Linked DNA regions of Arthrobacter crystallopoietes. The protein of the gene in region 1 binds, or shares a complex with, the protein of each later gene. Links are inferred from orthologs where the notes say so. Each region holds a gene or a part of one and is shown in the gene's direction. Other genes may lie near its edges.

Region 1 (12,066 bases):
GAGCTGGATGCTTCCGTTCCCGCGGATTCAGGGGTGTGGGCCAACGAATCAACGGTGATCGTCATGCAGTCATCGGCCGACGAACCGGTGGAAACGGAAATATTAAGGCTCGACGGCGGTTCGCAGCGGATGGCGCCACTGACCGGAATGCTGGACATCAGTGCCGGCAACGGAGACCAGGACGTTTATGCCCAGACGGAGGAAGCGTTGTATATCCGGGTCGGCAACAGCTGGGCGCCCCAGCCGCCGCCCCTGGTGATCGATCCGTCTTTCCCGGGATAACGGGACACGCAGTCCGATAAGCACGAAAAGCTTGTACGTTCCGTAGAGTCGGCTCGTTGTCCACAAGCGGCTCACCGGCGTTGCCGGCCCGTCATGGGTGGGCGAGGGTGGAAGCATGTGGTTCCCCGCCGCCCTGTTTGATGCCCTGTACTTCCACTCCGCAGTGCAGCGGGTGCTGCGGTGGGCCGCGGAGTTCGGCCACCTTGTGCTGCCTACCGATTGCGTCAGCTGCGGGGCCGAGGACCACACACTGTGTCCGCCTTGCCGGAGCAGGCTGCGCAGGGCGACCGTACGGCCCTACCGTGCCGAGGACGGAGCCGAGTCGTTGCCCTTTGTCGGGACGGACCTGATCGAGGTTCTGCCGGTTATGGCTGCCGGCCGTTACCGGCATGAGCTTTCCCAGGCGATCCTGGCCTACAAAAACCAAGGCCGGACGGACCTTTTGCACGCGCTGGCCCCTGCGCTCGCAGCCGCTGTCCACGCCGCGGCGCACATCGACGGCGGCCGTCCAGGGGTTTTTCTGGTTCCGGTACCCTCCCGCGCCAGTTCGCGCAGAAGGCGTGGCTACGAACCGCTGGACTTACTGCTGCGCCGGCTGGAACGGCAGAAACTCCTGCCGGCTGAAGTGTCCGTGCTGCGCGCGGCCTGTGTCCGGCCCGGTATGGCCGGCATGGTGAAAGGTATCCTTCCGGCAGCTTCGCAGAAGTCGCTGGGCAAATCCGGCCGACGCAGCAACGTCGCCTCATCGATGAGGATCAAGCAGCGCTACACCGCGTCCCTGCAGAACCGGCACTGCATTCTGGTCGATGACGTGCTCACCACCGGAGCAACCCTGGCCGAGTTGACGAGAGTCCTGCGCGAGGCGGGCGCAGTGGTCGATGCAGGCGTGGTTGTGGCGGCGACATCCGCGCCCTCCGGAACGGCCTGAAGCATCGCGACACAAACCGGAATCAGCCGCAGGCTTAATGGCGCGGATCCGCGTAATTACAGGGCAAGAGCCAACAATCTGCGGCCTTTTGGGAAAATTCCGCGGGGGAGGGGGTGAATAAAGGATGACGTTGCCTTAACGTGAAGTATGGGCTCCGCAAAAAGGGACGAGGGCCCGTCTTCAGCGACTGGGAGGAGAAATTTTCTTCAGTCGCTGTTGTGTCATCTAAAGCAGTTATGGAGGGCACCATGGAATTCAATATCAACGGCCGCAACCTCTCGGTCTCCGACCGGTTCCGGGAATACGCCGAAGAGAAGATCTCCAAAATAGAGCAGCTGGGCGACAAGGTTCAGCGGCTGGATGCCAAGATTACGAAGGAAATCAACGCTCGTCAGGCGGACAGCTCCATGACCGTCGAGCTCACAGTACTCGGCCGTGGCCCCGTTGTCCGTGCGGAAGCCACCGCAGCTGACAAATTTGCCGCCTTCGATCTGGCCTACGGCAAGCTCATGGAACGCCTTCGCCGGGCCCGTGACCGCCGCAAGGTCCACCATGGACGCCACAACCCCAAGGGCGTCCATGAAGCTACCGCGTCGCTCGAACCTGCAAGCACCACCAAGCCGCTGCATGTCGAGACATCGGAGGCCAGCCTGAACGGCTCCACTCCGTCAGCGCAAACAACGGACGAATATGAAATAGAGAATGACATTCCGGCCGGCGATTCGCCGGTCCTGATCCGCCGGAAGGTCTTTCCGGCTCCGCCGATGACGCTCGACGATGCTGTCGACAACATGGAACTCGTCGGACACGACTTTTACTTGTTCATCGATTCGGCAACGAACTCCCCGAGTGTGGTCTACCGGCGCCGCGGCTGGACCTATGGAGTGATTTCACTGGATGCCGATTGTAAAGAGGAATCCACCGCGAAGGAAGAGCTTCTGGCGTACCGCGCAGCAGAAGGAGCAAACGCTTAGAACCTAAAGGCAAGCGCAATCCGGTGCCTAGGATAGGTGGATGTCTGCACCCCTAAGTCTCCGCCAGGCCCGGCGCATCGCGCTCGCTGCACAGTCCCTACACAGGGAGCGGCCCACCGGTCTTGTTTCGGCAAGAGCGGTGGGCCGTACCTTTGACCGGCTGCAACTGCTGCAGATCGATTCGGTGAACGTGCTGACCCGGGCCCATTACCTGCCGTTGTTTTCCCGTCTGGGTAATTACGACGTCGAAATCCTGCATCGCTTTGCCGGCAAGGCTCCGAGACGCATGGTTGAGTACTGGGCACACGAAGCCAGCTACATCCGGCCGGACCACTTCAACGACCTGCGCGTGTGGCAGAAAAGAAAATGGGTGGGCGCGTCTGCGATGGACCCGGATACCCGGGATGACCTGTCGGCGCGGATCATGCAGGCTCTCGCTTCGTCGCGTCCCCTGAGCGCCCGGGCCGTTGCCGAACGGATTGGTCATGCCGAAATCCGCTCCACAACCCAGTGGGGGTGGAACTGGAACGCGGCCAAACGCGTGCTTGAAGACCTGTTTGAACGCGGCGACATCAGCGCTGCTGGCCGGAACGCCCAGTTCGAGCGGCTCTATGCATTGACCGGGAAAGTGATGCCCAAGGGCGTCGATCCCTCCTTGCGACCGGAGAAACACGACGCGATGGTTCGGTTGATAGATGCCGCCGCAACAGCCCATGGCATTGGTACGCTCAAATGTTTCGCGGACTATTTCCGGATTCCGCTTCAGCCGGCTGCGGCGGCCCTGCGGCAGCTCCTGGCCGAAGGCAGGGTGGAAGAAGTTTCTGTCGAGGGGTGGCAGGGACCGCACTATCTGCACACCGAGGCGCTCCGCCCTCGCGCGGCGAGAGGCCGCGCATTGCTCGGGCCTTTCGATTCGCTGGTCTTCGAGCGGCGCCGGCTGGAACGTCTATTCCACTTCCACTACCGCATCGAAATCTATACCCCTGCCGCGCAGCGGCGCTACGGGTACTACGTCCTGCCGTTCCTGCTGCGGGAGTCCTTGTGTGCCAGGGTGGACCTCAAGGCGGACCGCTCAGCCGGCCTGCTCCTGGTCAAGGGCGCCTTCAGCGAGGCCGATGCACCTGCGGACACCGCTGTCGAACTTGCCGCCGAACTGGAGCTGATGTCGCGCTGGCTCGGTCTGGAGGGCGTCCGGGTCGAGGACCGCGGGGACTTGGCCGGGCCGCTTAAAAATCTGCTGGCAGGGCACCGCCGAAGTTCGCTTGTCCGCCCTGCGGGAACCAAAGCAGAGGTTGATACGTCTCTCCCGTAGACTGATGAAGCCAGAATTCTGTGCAAACGACTGGGAGCAATGTAGTGCCATCGATTCTCGAGCGAGTCCTAAGAACCGGCGACAAAAAGACGCTGAAGAGGCTTCGCAACTATGCTGACGCGATCAACATTCTCGAAGAGGACTTCAAAGCCCTCTCGGATGCTGAGCTTCGCGGCGAGACTGACACTTTGAAACAGCGCTACCAGGACGGCGAGCATCTCGATGATCTCTTGCCCGAAGCGTTTGCCGCCGTTAGGGAAGCGTCCAGCCGTACATTGGGCCTGCGCCACTTCGATGTCCAGCTCATGGGCGGCGCTGCGCTTCATCTGGGCAATATCGCCGAGATGAAAACCGGTGAAGGCAAGACCTTGGTCGCGACAGCTCCTGCCTACCTGAATGCCTTGACCGGACAGGGCGTCCACGTCATCACGGTCAACGACTATCTGGCCGAATACCAGTCCGACCTGATGGGCCGTGTCTATCGCTTCCTCGGCCTGACCAGCGGCTGCATCCTGTCCAACCAGAACCCGTCTGTCCGCCGCGAACAGTACAACGCCGACATCACCTACGGAACCAACAACGAGTTCGGCTTCGACTACCTCCGCGACAACATGGCCTGGAGCAAGGACGAACTGGTTCAGCGCGGGCACCATTTCGCTGTCGTCGACGAAGTGGACTCGATCCTGATCGACGAGGCGCGTACCCCTCTGATCATTTCCGGGCAGGCGTCGGGTGACGTGAACCGCTGGTACACGGAGTTCGCCCGCGTGGTGAAGCGACTGAACGTTGAGGACGACTACGAAGTCGATGAAAAGAAGCGCACAGTCGGCGTGCTGGAATCCGGCATCGAAAAGGTCGAGGACTACCTCGGCATCGACAACCTCTACGAGTCGGCCAATACTCCGCTGATCGGATTCCTCAACAACGCCATCAAGGCCAAGGAACTGTTCAAGCGCGACAAGGACTACGTCATCCTCAACGGCGAAGTCCTCATTGTCGACGAACACACGGGCCGAATTCTCGCCGGCCGCCGCTATAACGAGGGTATGCACCAGGCCATTGAGGCCAAAGAGGGTGTGGAGATCAAGGCCGAGAACCAGACGATGGCCACGGTAACGCTGCAGAATTACTTCCGGCTTTACGAAAAGCTGTCGGGTATGACGGGTACGGCCGAAACCGAGGCCGCTGAATTCATGAGCACCTACAAGCTCGGCGTCGTTCCGATTCCTACCAACAAGCCGATGGCCCGCGTTGATCAAGCGGATCTGATCTACAAGAACGAACTGGCCAAGTTCGACGCCGTCGTCAAGGACATCGCTGAGCGCCATGAAAAAGGACAGCCGGTCCTGGTCGGTACCACCAGCGTCGAAAAGAGCGAGTACCTGTCCAAGCAGCTGGCGAAACAGGGGGTACGCCATGAGGTGCTGAACGCCAAGAACCATGCGCGTGAAGCTGCCATCGTTGCTCAGGCCGGGCGCAAGGGTGCGGTCACGGTAGCGACGAACATGGCCGGCCGCGGTACAGACATCATGCTTGGCGGCAACGCTGAGTTCAACGCGGTGGCCGAAATGGAGAAGCGCGGACTCGATCCCGCGGAAAACCCCGAAGAGTACGAAGCGGCCTGGCCTGCGGCGTTTGAAGCGGCGCAGAAGGCCGTGAAGGCAGAACATGACGAAGTAAAGGAGCTAGGCGGACTCTACGTGCTCGGTACCGAGCGCCACGAATCGCGCCGCATCGACAACCAGTTGCGGGGACGTTCCGGCCGCCAGGGCGATCCCGGTGAGTCGCGCTTCTACCTCTCGCTGACGGATGACCTCATGCGGCTGTTCAACTCAGGTGCAGCTGAACGCATTATGAACTCGTCCCGTATGCCTGATGACGTTGCGTTGGAATCCAAGATGGTCTCCAAGGCAATCGAAAATGCCCAGGGCCAGGTCGAGGGACGCAACGCCGAACAACGCAAGAACGTGTTGAAGTACGACGACGTGTTGAACCGCCAGCGCGAGGCGATCTACGGTGACAGGCGCCGGATTCTCGAAGGCGATGACCTGCATGAGAAGGTCGCTTTCTTCCTCGAAGACGTCATCACGGCCATGGTGGATGAGGCAACGCAGGAAGGTCACGGCGATGACTGGGACTACGAGCAGCTTTGGACGAACCTTAAGCAGCTGTACCCCATCCAATTGACCATCGACGAGGTCGTCGAGGAAGCTGGCGGCAAGTCCAAAATCACGGCGGAATTCCTCCGCGAAGAAATCGTATCGGATGCCAAGGTCGCATACGCTCAGCGTGAAGAGGCTCTCGGATCCGCAACCATGCGCGAGCTGGAGCGCCGGGTTGTGCTTTCCGTGATCGGCAGGAAGTGGCAGGAACACCTCTATGAGATGGACTATCTCAAGGAAGGAATCGGCCTGCGTGCGATGGCACAGCGCGATCCTCTGGTGGAATACCAGCGTGAGGGTTTCATCATGTTCCAGGCGATGATGGAAGCCATCCGCGAAGAGAGCATTGGGTATCTGTTCAACCTTGAAGTCAAGGTCAAAGAACCTGCTCCGACAGGTCTTCCCGGTGTAACGGATGGCCGCAGCGCAGTTCGGGCACCGGAGATAACCGCGGCAGGCCTGGAGGCACCTCAGCGGCCGGCGTCGCTGCAGTTCACGGCTCCCACCGTTACCGGCGAAGCAGTGACCCGGGTCGAGCGGCAGAACTCGGGCAAGCCTGGGAACCAGACTCAAGCTTCCGACGGCGGAAAGGCGGCAAAGGACGCCAAACGTCGCCGGAAGTAAACCGCTCCCGACCCGTTGTCACCCGATTTCCAATGCGGCGACTTTCCAGAGCCCGCGCCTGAATTCAAGGCGCAGCGCCACGGCGCGGACTCTGGACGCTTCAGCGATCACCAGCGATGCTTCATAGGCGCTGTCCGAGACCTGGCACACCCGGGAGGAACGGATGGTGGCACTGCGGTGGAGCCGCAGGACGGTTTGCCCGGCAGCAGCGCGGCGCTCCTGCCGTTCCCTGACCAGACCTGCACGCCGGGCGACTTTTTCATAGCAGACGGGATCAAGCCAGCGAGCCAGCTGCTGGACGGGGCGGGTGCCACCGATTGCTTCCATCGCGGCCTGCGCCACGGATCTCGCGGTAGCAGTTACCTGCCGCAGTTCCTGGGCATCCATCCCGCGGGTTTGCTCCCCTGCTGGCCCGCCCGGCGCCCGATCCCCTGCCTTGTCGGGGGTCTTTGAAGGAGTGCGTGGCTGCAGCCGGACAACTGGTGCGAAGTAATCCTCAGGATCCGGCGACCTGACCGGCCGGACCGTGAGTGGCCTGGGCGCTCCGCTGGCAGGCGCAAGCGCCTGTACCTCGGTTAGCTCCCGGTCCGCGTGTTCCGGCTTATCCTGTCGCAAGGGGGTGACGTTGTTCATGGCATGGCCTTTCCTCATCTGACGGTGCGATTGCGAGTTCAACGGTTTGCGGGGGCTTGAAGGACTTGTCCGGGCAGAAGTACGGCAGGGTCCGGTCCGATGACATCCTTGTTGGCGGAATACCATTTAGGCCAATGCGCCGCTATCTCCGTGTCTGTGGCACGCTTGCCCAGATCCTTGGCAGCGATATCCCACAGCGTGTCTCCAGCACCCACTGTGACGAAGATGCTTTCCTCGTCCGTCTGGCTAATCGGCCTGGCAATGAGACCCGGCGATGCCGGCGGTGCAGCAGGCTTCCACCAAGGGCTGACCGATTGGGATTCACCTGACGAGGCCAGGGCCAGGCTGAAGTATGGGGAAACCGAACTGCTCTGGAGCGACGCTGACTGGGATACGTTGTCCCTTCCGGATACTGGGGGCGCGGCATTGGCCACCACGGGTACGGCTAGGAGATTCAGACCGAAAACGGCAGTGGCGAGCCGTTTCATGAATGCGGGGCTACAGGCAAAGGACGCAGCCGCGAGCCTGGTATGTCCGGCACTCTGAAGCACCGCACCGACGACAGCGCAGACGATGCCAACCAGCCACCAACCGACAATCGCCAAGCCAACCAGAGCCGCGCTGGAAGCAAGCAATTCCGAATAAGTGTGCAAGAGCAGGGGACGCCATGTTCCCTCGTCGTTGATGCTGATGCGGCCTCCTGCCCACAGCAGTACGGCACCGCAGAGCGGAATCATCACGGTGATGACTGTGTCTGTTCCTATCTTCTTCATGTCACGCTCCACGCAGAGGATGTTCTATTTGATATTGTTTGATGCCGTTTGATGCAATTGAGGTTGTTTGACTCCTGATGATGGCATCAGCACGCGGCGGTGTAAACCCCTTGGCGCAGTTTGACCCTCTTTGATGCTGCTTCTAGGCTGGAGCAGTGCGATGGGACTCGTTGTTTGCGGATATGGAAGCGCAACTGCACGCCGCGGGCCAGCGGGGGCTTGAATCCGAAGCCAACGAGCTTGCGCGGATGAACCACGCCGAAACGTCGCTGGGGGACCGGTTGCGGGGGCAAATCGGTTCGGGGATCCGGCTGACAGTATCCGGAGGGCTGCAGTTCACTGGGGCCTTGGCACACGTCGGGTCCAGTTGGTTGGTCCTTAACGAACGAGCCAGAAGCGTTCTCGTGCCGCTACCGGCAATCCAGTTACTGGAAGGGCTAAGCCGTAGCTCGTCAGTTGAGAAGTCATCCGTGGCGAAGCGGCTCGGTATGGGCTCGGCGCTGCGCGCGCTGGCGCGGGACCGGGCCGACGTCGTACTTCACCTGGCATCCGGCTCGGCGGGCAGGACTGTCAATGGCATGATCGACCGCGTCGGCAGCGATTTTTTGGAGCTTGCGGCTGTTCCTTCAGGCGAGGCGCGGAGAGCCAGTAACGTGCGGACTGTGTATGCTGTCCCATTTACAGCGATTGGAGCCCTGGCCTCGGTCCGCGCAGGGGATTGAAACCCTGCCTGATTCGCAGCCCTCGATTCGGCTCCCGTTCAGCGCGAAGGCAGGAGTTCCTAGCTGGTCTTTCCTGATTTGGCCTCTTCGACCAGACGACGAGTCTCGGCGTACTTATCGTCGATGTACTGGTCCAGCATCAACTGTTCCACACGCCACTGGCCGCGGCCGCCAATCTGGATGGCCGGCAACTCACCGCTGCGCACTAGTGCGTAGGCCTGGGAAGATGATATCTGCAGTATTTCGGCGACATCAGTCAGAGTCAGAAAGCGAGGCATCAGGTCCTCCTCAACGGCAGTTCTTTGTGCAGGGGTCAAGTTCATTATGACATCGGTTGATGCAGTTTGACGCGATGCGGCTCTCGATGCTGTGGACTGATGCAAAATGAAACTTTGTTATCCACAATTCATGGCATCAGCAATCTGTAGGTTTGTTTTTCAAGCCGTCTCCATAAGAATGGTCGGAGCCCGCGATGTCAGCCGAATGTCTCAGCAGATCAGAGGATTTGTCTTCGGTGCATCTGCTATTCCAACAGGGGGAGTACCTTGAGCGCTGTTACCGACCTTGCTGCTCCCGCAGCGCGATTGAAGAAGCCATCGTGGAAGGACCCGCGGCTGCTCATCGGTATCCTGCTGGTTCTGGTTTCAGTTGCCTCCGTGACCGCGTTGCTGGGGAACGCGGATAAGACGGTTGAAATGTTCGCGGCGAGGGACGACATCAGTGTTGGCCAGCAAATAACCTCGGACGAACTCTCCATCGTGAACGTCAGACTAGGCGACGTCCAGAACACTTATCTCAGTGCGGAAACCGGCATTCCTGAAAATGCGGTCGCGACAACTTTCATACGCAAGGGAGAGCTCATCCCAGGGGCCAGCGTGGGTAAAGCCGACGCTTTGGACCGGAAGCCGGTTGCGCTGACCATCGACAGTGCGCTTCCCGAGGGTGCTGGCGCGGGGGCCAGGGTAGACGTTTGGGTCGCCATGCCTGACGGCCGAAACGGCTTCAGCCCACCCGAACGGCTGTTGGAAAGCGCCGAAATTTCCCAGCTTTCAGAGACAGGACCCGCGCTGGGATCGGCGCAAATAGAGCAACTGCATGTATTGGTCACAGATGAAAAAATGCCGGGCTTGCTTAATGCCCTGTCTAACGGCGCACGGATCAACGTGGTCCTGAACCCGGGCAGCGGTTCATGAGCGTCCCTGTTATTACATACGGCGATACGTTTACTGACTTCGTCGGCGGGCTGGAACGACTGCATGGTCCGGTTACGGTCGTACGCAGATGCAGTGCACTCGCTGAGCTGATTGCTGCGTGCCAGACCGGGCTCGCCCGAGCCGCAATCGTTGCCGGGGACACGTCCGAGCTAGGCATCGGTGTCCTGGAGCGGCTTCACACCTCACAGGTTGCCGTCGTCGTGCTCACGGATGATGAAGGGGAGCGCCGGCGATTCGATGCACTGGGAATTGCCCACGGACCGGTTTTGATGGAGCCTTTGCAACTGGCCGACCTGGTCACCGAAGCCGTCGCGAACCTTCCAGTTTCAGGCACCCAGATGGCGGCAGGTTATGCAGACCCGGCCCATGCCCTGATGCCGGTCGCGATCCCGGACGACCAACCTGCCGATCTGTCAGCCGGGGGTCAGGTAATCGCTGTCTGGGGACCAGCAGGTGCGCCCGGCCGAACGACCGTAGCGGTGAATCTGGCGGCAGAATATGCGGCAGCAGGCAAGACGACGATACTGATCGATGCCGACACCTATTCTGCGAGCGTAGCGGCGTTTCTCGGCCTGATGGACGAATCCGCCGCACTGGCCCAGGCCTGCAGACTGGCAGATCAGGGCATCCTGGATGGACCGGCCCTGGCGCGGGTAAGCGTCAAGGTAGCGGTACAGGGGGCGCACCTCCAAGTGCTGACAGGCATCACAAGGGCCGAGCGGTGGCCGGAACTGCGGCCTGGGGCCATGGCCACGGTAGTGGGTCTGGCCAGATCTCTCGCGGACTACACCATCATCGATTGCGGTTTCTGCCTCGAGGCCGACGAAGAACTCAGCTTTGACACGATGGCTCCACGCCGCAACGGCACGACCCTTCGTTGCCTCGAATTGGCGGATACTGTCTTTGCAGTCGGAGCTGCCGATGCCATTGGAGTCCCCCGGCTGGTCCGGGCGCTTGCAGAAATTGAACAGGCTGTTCCCAGCGCCGCGCCCCGTGTTGTCCTAAACAAGGTGCGCGCATCATCGATCGGATCGGCGCCCGTTGACCAGCTCCGGCACTCCTGGGAGCGGTTCGGGCCCGTCAAAGAGGTGCAGTCATTCCTGCCGGCCGACTTCGATGTCGCGGACACGGCACTGCTCAGTGGCTCCGTACTTCTCGAAAGCGCCCCGGATTCACCCCTGCGCCACGCTATCGCACTGCTGGCTGGTCGCGATCTTCCTGTCCGCCGCAACGGTTCGCGCAGACGCAGGCGCCTCAAAGTGTAGTTTTGGTCGGCTGGCGTTAGGCTTGCAGGTGTGGCCGCAATGGGGCGGCCTTGGACCACCTATCGGAGGCGTTTTTCATGTCGTCAGGATCCAGTGCTACGGATCTTTCCACTTCGGGCAAGCATCCCGGGGACTTCCTCGGGAACTATTACGAGCACCTGGCTGCCGAAGATGCTGCAAGCTATAGCGGCGACACTTTGGAGGCCCGGGCCATGGCGCATCGAGAGCTCGCCCTGAGCCGGCCCAGCGGGCAAGCAGTCATCGGCATTCGCAATGAACGTAATTCCAGCGTCATCATGATAGCGACGGACGACATGCCGTTCCTGGTCGATTCAGTGACAGCGGAAATTGTGCGCCAAGACCTGGCTATCCGGATGCTCATGCATCCCACTTTTATTGCCATACGTGACCGGACCAGCCACGATCTCGTAGAGCTGAAACGCGTACCGGCTCACCTGGGTGCCTCCAGCGGCGACACGGCCGCGCTGCCGAATCTCGCAGAGTTCATCGCCTCGGGTGACAAAGCGTCGCACATAGAGTCTTGGATTTCAGTGGAGACGGTACGTATCTCCGGCGACGAAAAGGCACAGCAGGTCATTGAGGGAATCCGCAAGGTGCTAGGTGACGTTCGCGTCGCTGTTGAGGACTGGTCTTCCATGCGCAGCCGGGTCAGGCAGATTGCCGCATCGTTGGACTCTGTTGCCGGCGCCGCGGAGATACCGGACCTTGACGAGGCCAAGGAGCTCCTGGAATGGCTGGACAACGGAAACTTCACTTTTCTGGGATACCGGGAATATGACCTTGCCAATCAGGCGGGGGAGGACGTGCTGTTGCTGCGCGAGGGCACTGGGCTCGGCATCATGCGTGAGCTGCCGGAGGACCGGCATGTCCAGCATCTGACTGAGGAAGGCCGCGCCCGCGCCCGCGAGAAGCGCGCGTTGGTTATTACCAAGGCGAATTCCCGTTCCACGGTTCACCGGGCGGCTTACCTGGACTACATCGGAGTCAAGAGCTTTGATGCTCAGGGCAACGTCAACGGTGAGCGCAGATTCATCGGCCTCTTCGCCAGCAGCGCTTACAACCGTTCTGTACGCAGCGTTCCCATTGTGCGCGAAAAGGTCGACGCAGTCCTCAAGCATTCCGGTTTTGCGCCCGACTCCCATTCGGGCAAGGACCT
Region 2 (11,568 bases), 260 kb from region 1 along the record:
CTGACCCAGATCACCGGTCAGAAGCCCCAGGTCACCAAGGCCCGCAAGTCCATCGCACAGTTCAAGCTGCGCGAAGGCATGCCGATCGGCGCGCACGCAACACTGCGTGGCGACCGCATGTGGGAATTCGTTGACCGTCTGGTCAGCCTGGCTCTGCCCCGTATCCGCGACTTCCGCGGCCTCAACGGCAAGCAGTTCGATGGCAATGGTAACTACACCTTCGGTCTGACCGAACAGGCGATGTTCCACGAGATCGATCAGGACAAGATCGATCGCGTCCGCGGTATGGATATCACTGTAGTGACTACCGCAAAGACCGACGACGAGGGTCGTGCGCTGCTCAAGGCGCTTGGCTTCCCGTTCAAGACCGAAGATTAATTCAACTACGTAAAAGGTCCCGTTCCGCTGGTTGAGCCTGCCGGAACAAGGAAACCGTTACGAGGAAGGGCAAGAGCCCACAATGACTATGACAGATCCTGTCGCAGACATGCTGACTCGTCTGCGCAATGCAAACTCGGCTTACCACGAATCCGTGTCCATGCCGTACAGCAAACTCAAGGCACGCGTTGCCGACATCCTGAAGGAGCAAGGCTACATCGCCGGCTGGAAGGAAGAGGAAGCTGAGGTTGGCAAGAAGCTGACCATCGAACTGAAGTTCGGCCCGAGCCGCGAGCGTTCTATCGCCGGTATCCGCCGCATTTCCAAGCCCGGTCTCCGTGTTTACGCGAAGTCCACCAACCTGCCGCACGTGCTGGGTGGCCTGGGTATCGCAATCCTGTCCACCTCTTCCGGGCTGATGACTGATCGTCAGGCCGGCAAGAAGGGCGTGGGCGGCGAAGTCCTCGCTTACGTCTGGTAACGGAAAGGAAGAGATAAAATGTCACGTATTGGACGTCTCCCCATCACCGTTCCCGCCGGCGTAGAGGTTAAGGTCGACGGCAACGTTGTCTCCGTCAAGGGCACCAAGGGAGAACTGACCCACGCGGTTGCTTCCCCGATTCAGGTGGCCCTGGACGAGAGCACGCTGACCGTGTCCCGCCCGAACGACGAGCGCGAATCCCGGTCCCTCCACGGCCTGACCCGCACCCTGATCAACAACATGATCATCGGTGTGACCGAAGGCTACAAGAAGAACCTCGAGATCGTTGGAACCGGTTACCGCGTTCAGGCCAAGGGCTCGGACCTCGAGTTCGCCCTGGGCTACAGCCACCCGGTTGCCATCAAGGCCCCCGACGGCATCACCTTTGCAGTAGAGGGTCCGACCAAACTCTCTGTATCGGGAATCAACAAGCAGCAGGTCGGCGAGGTTGCTGCCAACATCCGCAAGCTGCGGAAGCCGGACCCCTACAAGGGCAAGGGCATCCGTTACGTAGGCGAGCAGATCCGCCGCAAGGTCGGAAAGGCTGGTAAGTAACCATGGCTCTCGGAATTAAGGGTAAGAGCAAGTCCGCTGCACGCGGCCGCCGCCACCTGCGCGTCCGTAAGCGCATCACCGGCAGCGCGGTCCGTCCGCGTCTGGTAGTCAACCGCTCCGCACGCCACGTATTCGTCCAGGTTGTCGATGACAGCAAGGGCATCACCGTGGCTTCGGCTTCCACCATGGAAGCCGATCTGCGCGGATTCGAAGGTGACAAGACCGCTAAGTCCAAGCGCGTTGGCGAGCTCGTAGCCGAGCGCGCCAAGGCTGCCGGCATCGAGGCCGTTGTCTTCGACCGTGGTGGTAACAAGTACCACGGCCGTGTCGCAGCTGTTGCCGAAGGCGCACGTGAAGGTGGGCTGGCACTGTGACCGCAGAGAATAACGAAAAGGATACTCAGGTGACTGAAGCAACTGAGACCACCGCTACCGCGGGTACCGCCGATAAAGCTGCTTCTTCCCAGGATGACCGCCGCGGCGGGCGTCGTGGAGAGCGTGGCGACCGCGGTGGCCGTGGCGAGCGTGGTGGCCGTGGTGGCCGCGACAACGCACGCGACGCCGAGAAGGACAAGTACCTCGAGCGCGTCGTCACCATCAACCGTGTTTCCAAGGTCGTCAAGGGTGGTCGTCGCTTCAGCTTCACCGCTCTGGTAGTTGTCGGCGACGGCAACGGCCTGGTCGGCGTTGGTTACGGCAAGGCGAAGGAAGTTCCCGCAGCTATCGCCAAGGGTGTTGAAGAAGCCAAGAAGTCCTTCTTCCGCGTCCCGATCATCGGCGGCACGGTGCCTCACCGTGTCCAGGGTGAGGCCGCTGCAGGCGTCGTCATGCTCCGTCCGGCCGCTGCCGGTACCGGTGTTATCGCCGGTGGGCCGGTCCGCGCCGTACTCGAGTGCGCCGGTGTCCACGATGTGCTCTCGAAGTCGCTCGGTTCGGCCAACGCGATCAACATTGTGCATGCCACGGTGGACGCACTGCGCCGTCTCGAAGAGCCTCAGGCAGTAGCAGCCCGTCGTGGCCTGCCGCTGGACGAGGTTGTTCCTCCGATCCTGCTCCGCGCAATGCAGCAGCAGAAGGCAGGTGCGTAATGATCCAGACGACTCGTAACAACTTGGTTGCGTCTGATGCACAGTTGGAAATCACCCAGATTAAGTCCGTCATTGGCGGCAAGCAGAATCAGCGCGACACGCTGCGTTCATTGGGCCTGAAGCGTATCGGACAGACTGTTGTCCGTAACGCCGATGCCGTGACCGTGGGCATGCTCAACACTGTTTCTCACCTGGTAAAGGTTGAGGAGGCGAAGTAGAGATGGCAGAAGAGAACAACACTCTGAAGGTCCACCACCTGCGTCCTGCCCCCGGTGCCAAGACCGCCAAGACCCGTGTTGGTCGTGGTGAAGGCTCCAAGGGTAAGACTGCAGGCCGTGGTACCAAGGGTACTAAGGCGCGCTACCAGGTCAAGGCAGGATTTGCGGGCGGCCAGCTGCCCCTGCACATGCGCCTGCCGAAGCTGCGTGGCTTCAAGAACCCGAACAAGGTGGAATTCCAGGTTGTGAACCTGGACAAGCTCAACGAGCTGTTCCCCGAGGGTGGCGAGGTCACCGTGGATAACCTGGTCGAAAAGGGCGCGGTTCGCAAGAACCAGCTCGTCAAGGTTCTGGGCACCGGCGACATCACCGTCAAGGTTGATGTGAAGGCTCACGCCTTCTCCGCCAGTGCTGCTGAGAAGATTGCCGCCGCCGGCGGTTCCGTCACGGAGCTGTAGCCAAACGGCTTCGGTAGTGATCTCTCACAACCAATGACTAAACTCTTGGTGGTCGGTGTATTCCGGCCACCAAGAGTTTCATTGGGTTAAAGGCAGTTTACTTTTTAGTCCGCGAGTTATTCCGGACGCGGCCGAGCAGATAGACTCGGTTCTTGTGCATCGCCGCTCGGCGGCATCAAAGACTTTTCAGGAGGACGCTTGCTCAGCGCAATTGGCCGGGTTTTCCGGACGCCGGACCTGCGGCGCAAGTTGTTGTTCACCCTCGGCATCATCACCATCTACCGCCTGGGTGCCTTCATCCCTGCCCCCGGTGTTGATTACGGAAACGTGCAGCAATGCTTGGCGCTCGGCAACACCAGCGGCGGGCTGTACCAGTTCGTCAACCTCTTCAGCGGTGGCGCCCTGCTGCAGGTGTCCATCTTTGCCTTGGGCATCATGCCGTACATTACGGCGAGCATCATCGTGCAGTTGCTGCGGGTGGTTATTCCCCGCTTCCAGGAGCTGCATCAGGAAGGCGCGCAGGGCCAGTCCAAGCTGACCCAGTACACCCGCTATCTGACCATTGCCCTCGGCCTGCTCAACGGCACCACGCTCGTCTCGCTGGCCCGCTCCGGCGCACTGCTGGGCGACTGCCCGGTGCCGATCATCCCGGACGACAGCTTGATAGTGATCGTGCTGCTCATCCTGACCCTGACGGCCGGTACCGGCCTGATCATGTGGATGGGCGAACTGGTCACCGAAAAGGGCGTCGGCAACGGCATGTCGCTGCTGATCTTCGTTTCTATCGCCGCCGGCTTCCCGAGCTCGCTGGGTGAAATCCTGCGCGCACAGGGCGTCAACATCTTCATCGGTGTGATCATCATCGGCCTGTTCACCGTGGCCGCTGTCATCTTCGTGGAGCAGTCGCAGCGCCGCATCCCGGTCCAGTATGCCAAGCGTATGATCGGCCGCCGCACACTCGGCGGCACTAGCACCTACATCCCGATCAAGGTGAACATGGCCGGTGTTATCCCAGTCATCTTCGCCTCGTCGATGCTCTACCTGCCCTCCCTGGTAGCCCAGTTCAACACCCCGACGGACGGCACCACTCCGCCGCCGGAATGGGTCAACTGGATCAACACCTTCCTGGTCAGCGGCGACCACCCGGTCTACATGGCCGTGTACTTCGGCCTGATCGTTTTCTTCACCTACTTCTATGTGGCCATCACCTTCAATCCCGAAGAGGTGGCGGACAACATGAAGAAGTACGGCGGTTTCATCCCGGGGATCCGGGCCGGCCGCCCCACCGAGGAATACCTCTCCTACGTGCTGTCCCGGATCACCCTTCCGGGCGCGCTTTACCTCGGCGTGATTTCTCTGATTCCGCTGATCGCCCTGGTGCTGATCAACGCGAACCAGAACTTCCCGTTTGGCGGCGTCTCGATCCTCATCATGGTTGGTGTTGGTCTGGAAACCGTGAAACAGATAAATGCCCAGCTACAGCAACTTCACTATGAAGGACTACTGCGATGACAAAGATGCTCATTATCGGCCCGCCCGGATCCGGCAAAGGAACCCAGGCATCACGTATCTCCGAGCGGCTGGGCATCGTCGCCATATCCACCGGTGATATCTTCCGCGCCAACGTCAAGGAAGAGACCCCGCTGGGCCTCGAGGCGAAGAAGTACATCGACAACGGCGACTTCGTTCCGGACAGCGTCACCAACAACATGGTGCGCGACCGCCTTTCCAAGGACGACGTCGAACCGGGTTTCCTCCTCGATGGCTACCCTCGCACCACGGCGCAGGTGGATGAGCTGGACAGCATCCTGGCCGAGAGCGAGGATCAGCTGGACGTTGTCCTGCAGCTGACCGCCGACGACGAGGAACTGGTCAAGCGCCTGCTGGGCCGCGCGCAGCAGGAAGGCCGCGCCGATGACAACGAAACCGTCATCCGGCACCGCCTGGACCTGTACCACGAGCAGACCGAGGCAGTCGTCTCCCGCTACGAGGAACGCGGCATCGTGACCAAGGTGGACGGACTGGGCGCCATCGACGATGTCACCAACCGCATTATGGAAGCGCTCAAGAGCGTCACCGCTTAGCCAACGGAGCTGCCGCTCCAACCTAAGCCCAGGCCCTGATCCATCGAAATCGTTGGACGGGGCCTGCGGCATATCACAGAACAGAAGGAAAACAGAAACCATGGCATTCGGCCAGCCCAGCATCGAGTACAAGACCAAGGACCAGATCCGCAAAATGCGCAAAGCGGGTCTGGTGGTCAGCCGCGCCCTCGACGCTGCCGTGGCCGCCGCCGTCGTTGGTGCCACCACCAGCGACGTGGACGCTGCCTTCGAAGCCGTGCTCAACGAGGCGGGCGCGAAGAGTAACTTCAAGGGCTACCACGGCTTCCCTGCCACCGTCTGCGTTTCCGTGAACGAGGAAGTGGTGCATGGCATCCCCGGCACGAAGGTGCTCCAGGACGGGGACATCCTCTCCATCGACGGCGGCTGCAGCATCGACGGCTGGCACGGCGACTCCGCGCGGGGAGTCATTGTGGGTACGGCCGATCCCGAAGACCAGCGGCTCTCCGACGTGACCGAGGAAGCCATGTGGCGGGGGATCGCTGCGCTGGCGAACGGCTCGCGCGTCGGCGACATCGGCAACGCCATCGATGACTACGTCAGCAGCGTTGAGGGCAAGCCGCTGGGCATCCTCGAGGACTACGTGGGCCACGGTATCGGTACTGCCATGCACCAGGCGCCGGACGTGCTGAACTACCGCACCAGCCACCGCGGCCCGAAGATCCGTTCGGGCCTGTGCCTGGCCATCGAACCGATGCTGGTCCGCGGCGACATCGAGACCAAAACCCTGGACGATGACTGGACCGTCGTGACCACCGACGGCTCGCGCTCGTGCCAGTGGGAACACACGGTCGCCGTGCACGACAAGGGCATCTGGGTCCTCACTGCCGAAGACGGCGGCGTAGCCAAGCTGGCGCCGCTGGGCGTCACGCCGGTTCCGCTGGACTGATCGGCCCTCATTTTCAAGCGGACGACGGCGGCTCTTGGCTTAACCTTTGAGCGTCACCTTCCGCCGGTCTCGCCCGGGATGAAAAAACTTTCATTCCAGGCGAGACCTTTTGCATCCCCGGCACATTTACTAAGTAGATGGCCCGCAAGGGACCTGACTCCGGCTGAGGAACGAACGGCTTCGGCCCGTCAGGATGCATTGCATGGAGAGAGGGTCATCGAGGGTATGGCCGCGGGGCGGTGGGAGCGAACGGCTCACCGCTCCGTTGGCCGCCACATCTTTCCTTCCGATCCACAGGGCTTTAGGAGCCCGGGAAGGGGCTCTTATATGGTGGAAACATGGGCCGCAAAGTACTGAAACAGCGCAAGCATGCCGTCTTCGCGGCAGTAATCACCGCAGGACTGATCGGAATAGGCGCCGTTCCGGCGGTCGCCGCCGCCAGCCCAGCGCCCTTTGGAACCTCGGAGACAACCTCGACTAAGGCGTCCACCGGCGCGCATTGTTGGTTCAACGCCGTTACTTCTGCGTCCGCATGCTACGAAACTGAGGCCGCCTTGGACACGGCACTGGAGCAGTTGGGTGTGGACCAGTTGGCCGGAACGGTCGAGCAAACCGTAACCGAGCAGTTGGCTGAACCGGCGTCAACCGCGCAGACGATTAAACCCGCCACAACCACGCAGACGATTGAGCCGGCCATGGCGACCCAGGTGGCTGAGCCCGCCATGGCCACGCAGCGAACCGTGGAACCGGCCGCGGCAACACCAATGACAGCGGAGCCCGCGATGGCAACGCCGGCAACAGCAGTGCCCGCGATGGCAACCCAGCCGACAGTTGAGCCGGCGCCCGTGACCGAAGAGGCGCCGTCGTCGTCGTTGGTTACAGCTGGCATTGTGTACGCGAACGCCGGGTACTCCGGGGCCTCGTACCGGATCCTGAACTACGGGGGCTGCTCCGCGGGCGGCTCGGCCTTCATCAATCTGGCCGACGTCGGCTGGAATGACCGGGTCACGTCCTTCCGCGGGTACAACGGCTGCAACGTGCGGCTGCACGAAGACCGCGACGGCGAAGGGGCTATCTATGGTGACTACCAGTTCTCGAGCTGGATCGGTGCTTTCAATGACGAGGCTTCGTCAGCCAGTTTCTTCGGCTAGATGGCAGTCGATGACGAGCCGGCGGCCGAGGGGCCGCCGGATGAGTCCGCGCTGCTCCGGCGCTGCGGACGCAGGGACGAAGACGCGTTCGGCGTGCTCTACGAGCGCCACGCTGATGGCGTGCTGCGGTACCTGGGCAGGATCACCGGCGACGTCGGAGCCGCGGAGGAGCTTGCGCAGGAAACCTTCTTCCTCATGTGGGAGAAGGCGAAGCGGGTCAAGTGCGTCAACGGCTCCGTGTTCCCATGGCTCTACACCACAGCTAAATATCTGGCGGCGAACCATCTGCGCAAGAAGGGCAACCAGCACATGCTGGACATCGACCGGATGGATATCGGGCGGGTGCTTGCCGAAGTCTCGACCGAAGAGAAGGTCATCGCGCAGGACACCCTCAACCGGGTCCACCGCGCGGTGTCGGCCATGCCCGAAGCCGACCAGCGGATCTTCCTGGTCCACTTCGTCGGCGGCCGCCCGCACGGCGACATTGCCAAGGAACTCGGCCTGACCAAGGCCGCCGTCAAGAACCGGGTGCTGCGTCTGCGCAACCGGCTGAAGAACCAGTTTTCGGACGTGCTCACAGCGGAAGAAGGTGAATAGGAATGGACGAACTCCAGCTCAGTAAAGCGCGCGTGCGCTCGGCGCTGAATGCCCGGATTACGCAGGACATCGCCCGCCACAAACGACGACGGCGGGTGGTCACCGCTGCGGTCGCCGTGCCGGTGCTGGCCGGTTCCGCCACTGCGGGCTTTGCCATTCTGAACCTCACGGACGACCAGAAGCGCTTCACCGCCATCTGCTACATGGGCTCCACGCCCGATGCCCCGCAACAGGAGGCGGGTTTCGCCAGCGGCGGCGAGATCGTGGGCACCAATCCGGACGGCAGCGTCATGGTGGATCTGTCCGGCGTCCCGCAGCGCATCGACCCGCAGGAACTCTGCGGCGCGCTCTGGCGGGAAGCACCGCTGCCGGAGCCGGGACAGTCATCGCCGGAAGAAGCGGCGCCGGGGGAGGGCCGGTCCCAGGAGGGACAGGACCAGCAGGCCCCGGGAAGCGAACCGCCGGCCATGGTGACCTGTATCCGGGATGACTGGCGCTACGCGGTTTTCGCGACGCCGGACGGGCTGCCCGCCAACGTCGAGCAGTTCTGCGAAGCCATCGACATGAAGCCCGGGACGATCGACGTCACGAAGCTCTGAGGGTGTTCAGCGAGTTGCCGCTTCGCTCATTTCGGGCCGCGCAGGCTCTGCTTCCCCGTCGATCGCCTCGGCGGAGCGGTTGCGGGTCAGCAGGAAGAAGCCCGCTGCGGAAATGAGCGCAGCCAACGCCATGGCGATCGCCATGGGCAGGGCATCGTGCTCGCCCGCCAGACCGACGAGTGGCGAAACCGCGCCGGCAAGGATGAACTGGAAAGCGCCGAGGAAGGCGGAGGCGGTGCCGGCGTGCTGCCGCGCTTCACCTAGGGCAAGGGCTGTGGCGTTGCCGTAGATGAACCCCAACGAGCCTTGGAAGACGAAGAGCAGCAGCAGGGTGGGGATCATCGCAACGCCGGTGAACACCACCGTCAGCAGGGCCAAGGTCGCAAGCACGAGAGCGATCACACCGCCGCCGAGCATCTTGCGGAAGTCCACGCGCCCGGCCAGCTTGGTAGCGATGATCGCGGAGATCATGATGGCCAGGGCATTAAGCCCGAAGACCAGCGAATACGTGGTTGTGGACAGGCCCAGAACATTCTGCAGGACAAATGGCGACGCCGAAATGTAGGCGAACATCGCACCGAAGGCGAAACAGAACGTGACCAGGTACCCAACGTAGTTCCGGTTGGAAAGCACGGTCCTGCCGCTGCGGAGCATGGCCTTGAGGCCGCCGCCCTGACGTCCGGACGCCGGGAGCGTTTCCTTGATGAAGCACAGCGCGGCGATGAACATCAGTGCAACCAGGAACGCCACTACCCAGAAGACACCACGCCAACCCAGGCCGGCGATGATGGCGCCGCCGAGCACCGGGGCCAGCACCGGGGCGATGCCAAGGATGATCATCATGACACCCAGCACCTTGGCGGCCTGGACCCCCTTGGCGGAGTCGGAGATGATGGCGCGGGCTAGCACTACGCCGGCGGCGCCGCTCAAGCCCTGGACGAAGCGCGCCGCGATGAGGAGTTCAACGTTGGGCGCAACGGCCGTTCCGATGCTGGCCAGCAGGCAGATGGCGGTGCCGATCAGCAGCGGCTTACGCCGTCCCGTCCCGTCGGACAAAGGACCGATGATGAGTTGGCCGAGTGCCAGCCCGATCAGAAACGTCGTGAGCGTCAGCTGGATGCTGGTGGCCGAGACACCCAGATCGATCGCCATCTGCGGGAAGGCGGGCAGGTACATGTCCGTGGCCAGCGGGCTCACCGCGGTCAGCAGGGCCAGAACCCCGATCACCGTGCCCGTCAGGCGGGTGGCATCGCGCGGGGGAGTTGAAGTCACAGCGGTTTCCTAACCAGGAAGAGAATGGGGGCTGCATTGAATCTAGTTATAACTTTATATATATGTCAAAATATGGACTAGGATGGGACTATGTCGTCGACCACAACCAGTGTTCCCTCCCACGAATTGGGATCGCTGCTGCACTCTCTGTCCTGGACCATCCACCGCATTCTTCCCTCGGCGGCCGGCCTTGATCCGCTGCCCACCTCCGAACTGGTGGTGCTCATGCGCATCCACGCGCAACCGGGTCTGACCGTTTCGGAGCTTGCCGTGCAACTGGGGTTGCGCCAGAGTAATGCCAGTGCCGCAGTGAAGGCGCTGGTTGGCCGCGGACTGGTGGAGCGGAAAACCAGCCCGTCGGACCGCAGGCTGGCCTTGCTCTATCCGACTGAAGTCGCGCAAAAGAACAAGAAGCTCATCGAGGAGGCGTGGTCCGGGTCCATCAGCACCGCCCTGCTGAAGCTTCCGGCCGAGCAGGTCCAAGCCATCGTCGCCGCGGCCGCGGCCCTCGCCGCTCTCGAGGAGGAGTTGCGGGCAGAACTCGCCGCCGCGCAATGACATGCGAGTTTATAAGGAGCATCCAATGAACGACGACGGCGGGCAGCAGTTGGGCGAGGGCGGCTGGACCGAGGTGGTCAAAATCGGGGACACAGTACGCCGGCCGGTCCGACCGTTCACCGCCACCGTCCAGCAGTATCTGGCGCACCTGCATGCCCAGGGCTTCGATGCCGCTCCGCTCCCGCTCGGCTACGACGACGCCGGACGGGAAGTCCTCTCCTACGTCTCGGGCGACATCCCGGTGGAGCCGTTACCCGCCGAAGTAGCGGGTCCGGAGGTGCTGGCCGCGCTGGCCAAGCTCGTCCGCCGGCTGCACGACGCCGCGCAGGGGTGGGTGCCGCCGGAAGGCGCGGTGTTCGGCAGCCTTCCCGGTATCCGTCCCTCAGGCGTTAAGCCACTGTTCGCCAAGCCTGAACTCGTCTCCCATCAGGACTACTGCCCGGGTAATGTCGTCTTCCGCAACGGCCTTCCGGCTGCCCTGGTCGACTTCGACCTCGCCAGGCCGACAACCCGGGTCGCCGACGTCGTCAACGCCCTCTATTGGTGGGCGCCGCTTCTGCACCCGTCAGACCGGGCCCCGGCCCTGGCTGACGCAGACATTCCGGCTCGGGTGCGGCTGTTCGCCGACACCTACGGAATGAACTCCGAGCAAAGAAGCAGTCTGGTCGATGTCGCCATCCGGCGCGGCCGCAACGCAGCGATCACTGCTAAAGCTGCCGCCGACGCCGACCCGGTCTTCCGGCGCTGGTGGGACGAGGGTGTGAAGGACCGGCTGCCCAGGGCCGAAGCCTGGCTCACCGACAACGCGGATCTGATCCGTACCGCCCTCTAGAGTGAAGGCATGACTTCCTCCATCACCGATGTCCCCGGAATCAAGGTCGGCCAGATCCAGCGGATCGGCGAGGGCTGGCTGTCCGGCGTGACCGTGGTGCTGCCGCCGCCGGGAACCATCGGTTCCGTGCACGTGGGCGGGGGAGGCCCGGCCACCCACGAAACCGACGCACTCGACCCGACCACGCTGGTCCCCACGGTGGACGCGGTGGTCCTCACCGGCGGCAGCGCCTTCGGGTTGATCACCGCCCACGGCGCACAGCGCTGGCTTGAGGAGCAGGACAGAGGCTTCCGCACAGACGCCGGCGTAGTTCCAATCGTGCCCGCGGCAGCAATCTTCGACCTCGGCCGCGGCGGCGATGCCAAGGCCC

The links.
Region 2: the proteins of secA (region 1) and secY are in contact, whole or in part, in a crystal structure (PDB 3DIN), measured with the Thermotoga maritima proteins. The link is inferred for Arthrobacter crystallopoietes from one-to-one orthologs. Residues at the interface, in WP_004082002.1 of Thermotoga maritima: Glu261, Ala262, Arg263, Lys300, Ala301, Arg302, Thr303, Ile304, Ile305, Leu323, Tyr324, Asp325, Pro326, Val329, Ser330, Tyr333, Ile336, Lys340, Phe345, Val349, Glu363, Phe364, Tyr374, Ser375, Gly376, Gly377, Glu393, Ile395, Thr482, Ser483; in WP_004081795.1 of Thermotoga maritima: Glu108, Gly109, Glu110, Glu111, Ala236, Glu237, Arg238, Arg239, Ile240, Thr241, Ile242, Gln243, Tyr244, Ala245, Arg246, Arg247, Val248, Thr249, Gly250, Arg251, Arg252, Val253, Tyr254, Gly256, Ala257, Ser258, Thr259, Tyr260, Leu261, Pro262.

What each region holds. Positions count from the first base shown.
Region 1 is NZ_CP018863.1:46,887-58,952, reverse strand. Bases 3,162-6,482 are described here. They hold secA (preprotein translocase subunit SecA), read left to right. Parts: upstream 3,162-3,540; coding sequence 3,541-6,282; downstream 6,283-6,482. Other genes in these bases: AC20117_RS23175 (Rv3235 family protein), read right to left, coding at 6,301-6,482; AC20117_RS00270 (winged helix-turn-helix domain-containing protein), read left to right, coding at 3,162-3,496. In the rest of the region: AC20117_RS00285 (LpqB family beta-propeller domain-containing protein), read left to right, coding at 1-282; AC20117_RS00280 (ComF family protein), read left to right, coding at 398-1,210; hpf (ribosome hibernation-promoting factor, HPF/YfiA family), read left to right, coding at 1,459-2,184; more of AC20117_RS00270, read left to right, coding at 2,225-3,161; more of AC20117_RS23175, read right to left, coding at 6,483-6,915; AC20117_RS00255 (LysM peptidoglycan-binding domain-containing protein), read right to left, coding at 6,954-7,688; AC20117_RS00250 (hypothetical protein), read left to right, coding at 7,844-8,410; AC20117_RS00245 (helix-turn-helix domain-containing protein), read right to left, coding at 8,470-8,688; AC20117_RS00240 (hypothetical protein), read left to right, coding at 9,067-9,603; AC20117_RS00235 (CpaE/TadZ family protein), read left to right, coding at 9,600-10,889; AC20117_RS00230 (NAD-glutamate dehydrogenase), read left to right, coding at 10,967-12,066. UniProt on the Escherichia coli protein: Required for protein export, interacts with the SecYEG preprotein conducting channel.
Region 2 is NZ_CP018863.1:306,363-317,930, reverse strand. Bases 2,710-5,532 are described here. They hold secY (preprotein translocase subunit SecY), read left to right. Parts: upstream 2,710-3,375; coding sequence 3,376-4,689; downstream 4,690-5,532. Other genes in these bases: map (type I methionyl aminopeptidase), read left to right, coding at 5,362-5,532; AC20117_RS01455 (adenylate kinase), read left to right, coding at 4,686-5,261; rplO (50S ribosomal protein L15), read left to right, coding at 2,722-3,177; rpmD (50S ribosomal protein L30), read left to right, coding at 2,710-2,719. Also shown: rplE (50S ribosomal protein L5), read left to right, coding at 1-378; rpsH (30S ribosomal protein S8), read left to right, coding at 461-859; rplF (50S ribosomal protein L6), read left to right, coding at 878-1,414; rplR (50S ribosomal protein L18), read left to right, coding at 1,417-1,788; rpsE (30S ribosomal protein S5), read left to right, coding at 1,785-2,501; more of rpmD, read left to right, coding at 2,501-2,709; more of map, read left to right, coding at 5,533-6,189; AC20117_RS01445 (hypothetical protein), read left to right, coding at 6,528-7,340; AC20117_RS01440 (RNA polymerase sigma factor), read left to right, coding at 7,341-7,937; AC20117_RS01435 (hypothetical protein), read left to right, coding at 7,940-8,536; AC20117_RS01430 (multidrug effflux MFS transporter), read right to left, coding at 8,543-9,808; AC20117_RS01425 (MarR family winged helix-turn-helix transcriptional regulator), read left to right, coding at 9,899-10,366; AC20117_RS01420 (phosphotransferase), read left to right, coding at 10,392-11,198; AC20117_RS01415 (P1 family peptidase), read left to right, coding at 11,208-11,568. UniProt on the Escherichia coli protein: The central subunit of the protein translocation channel SecYEG. Consists of two halves formed by TMs 1-5 and 6-10.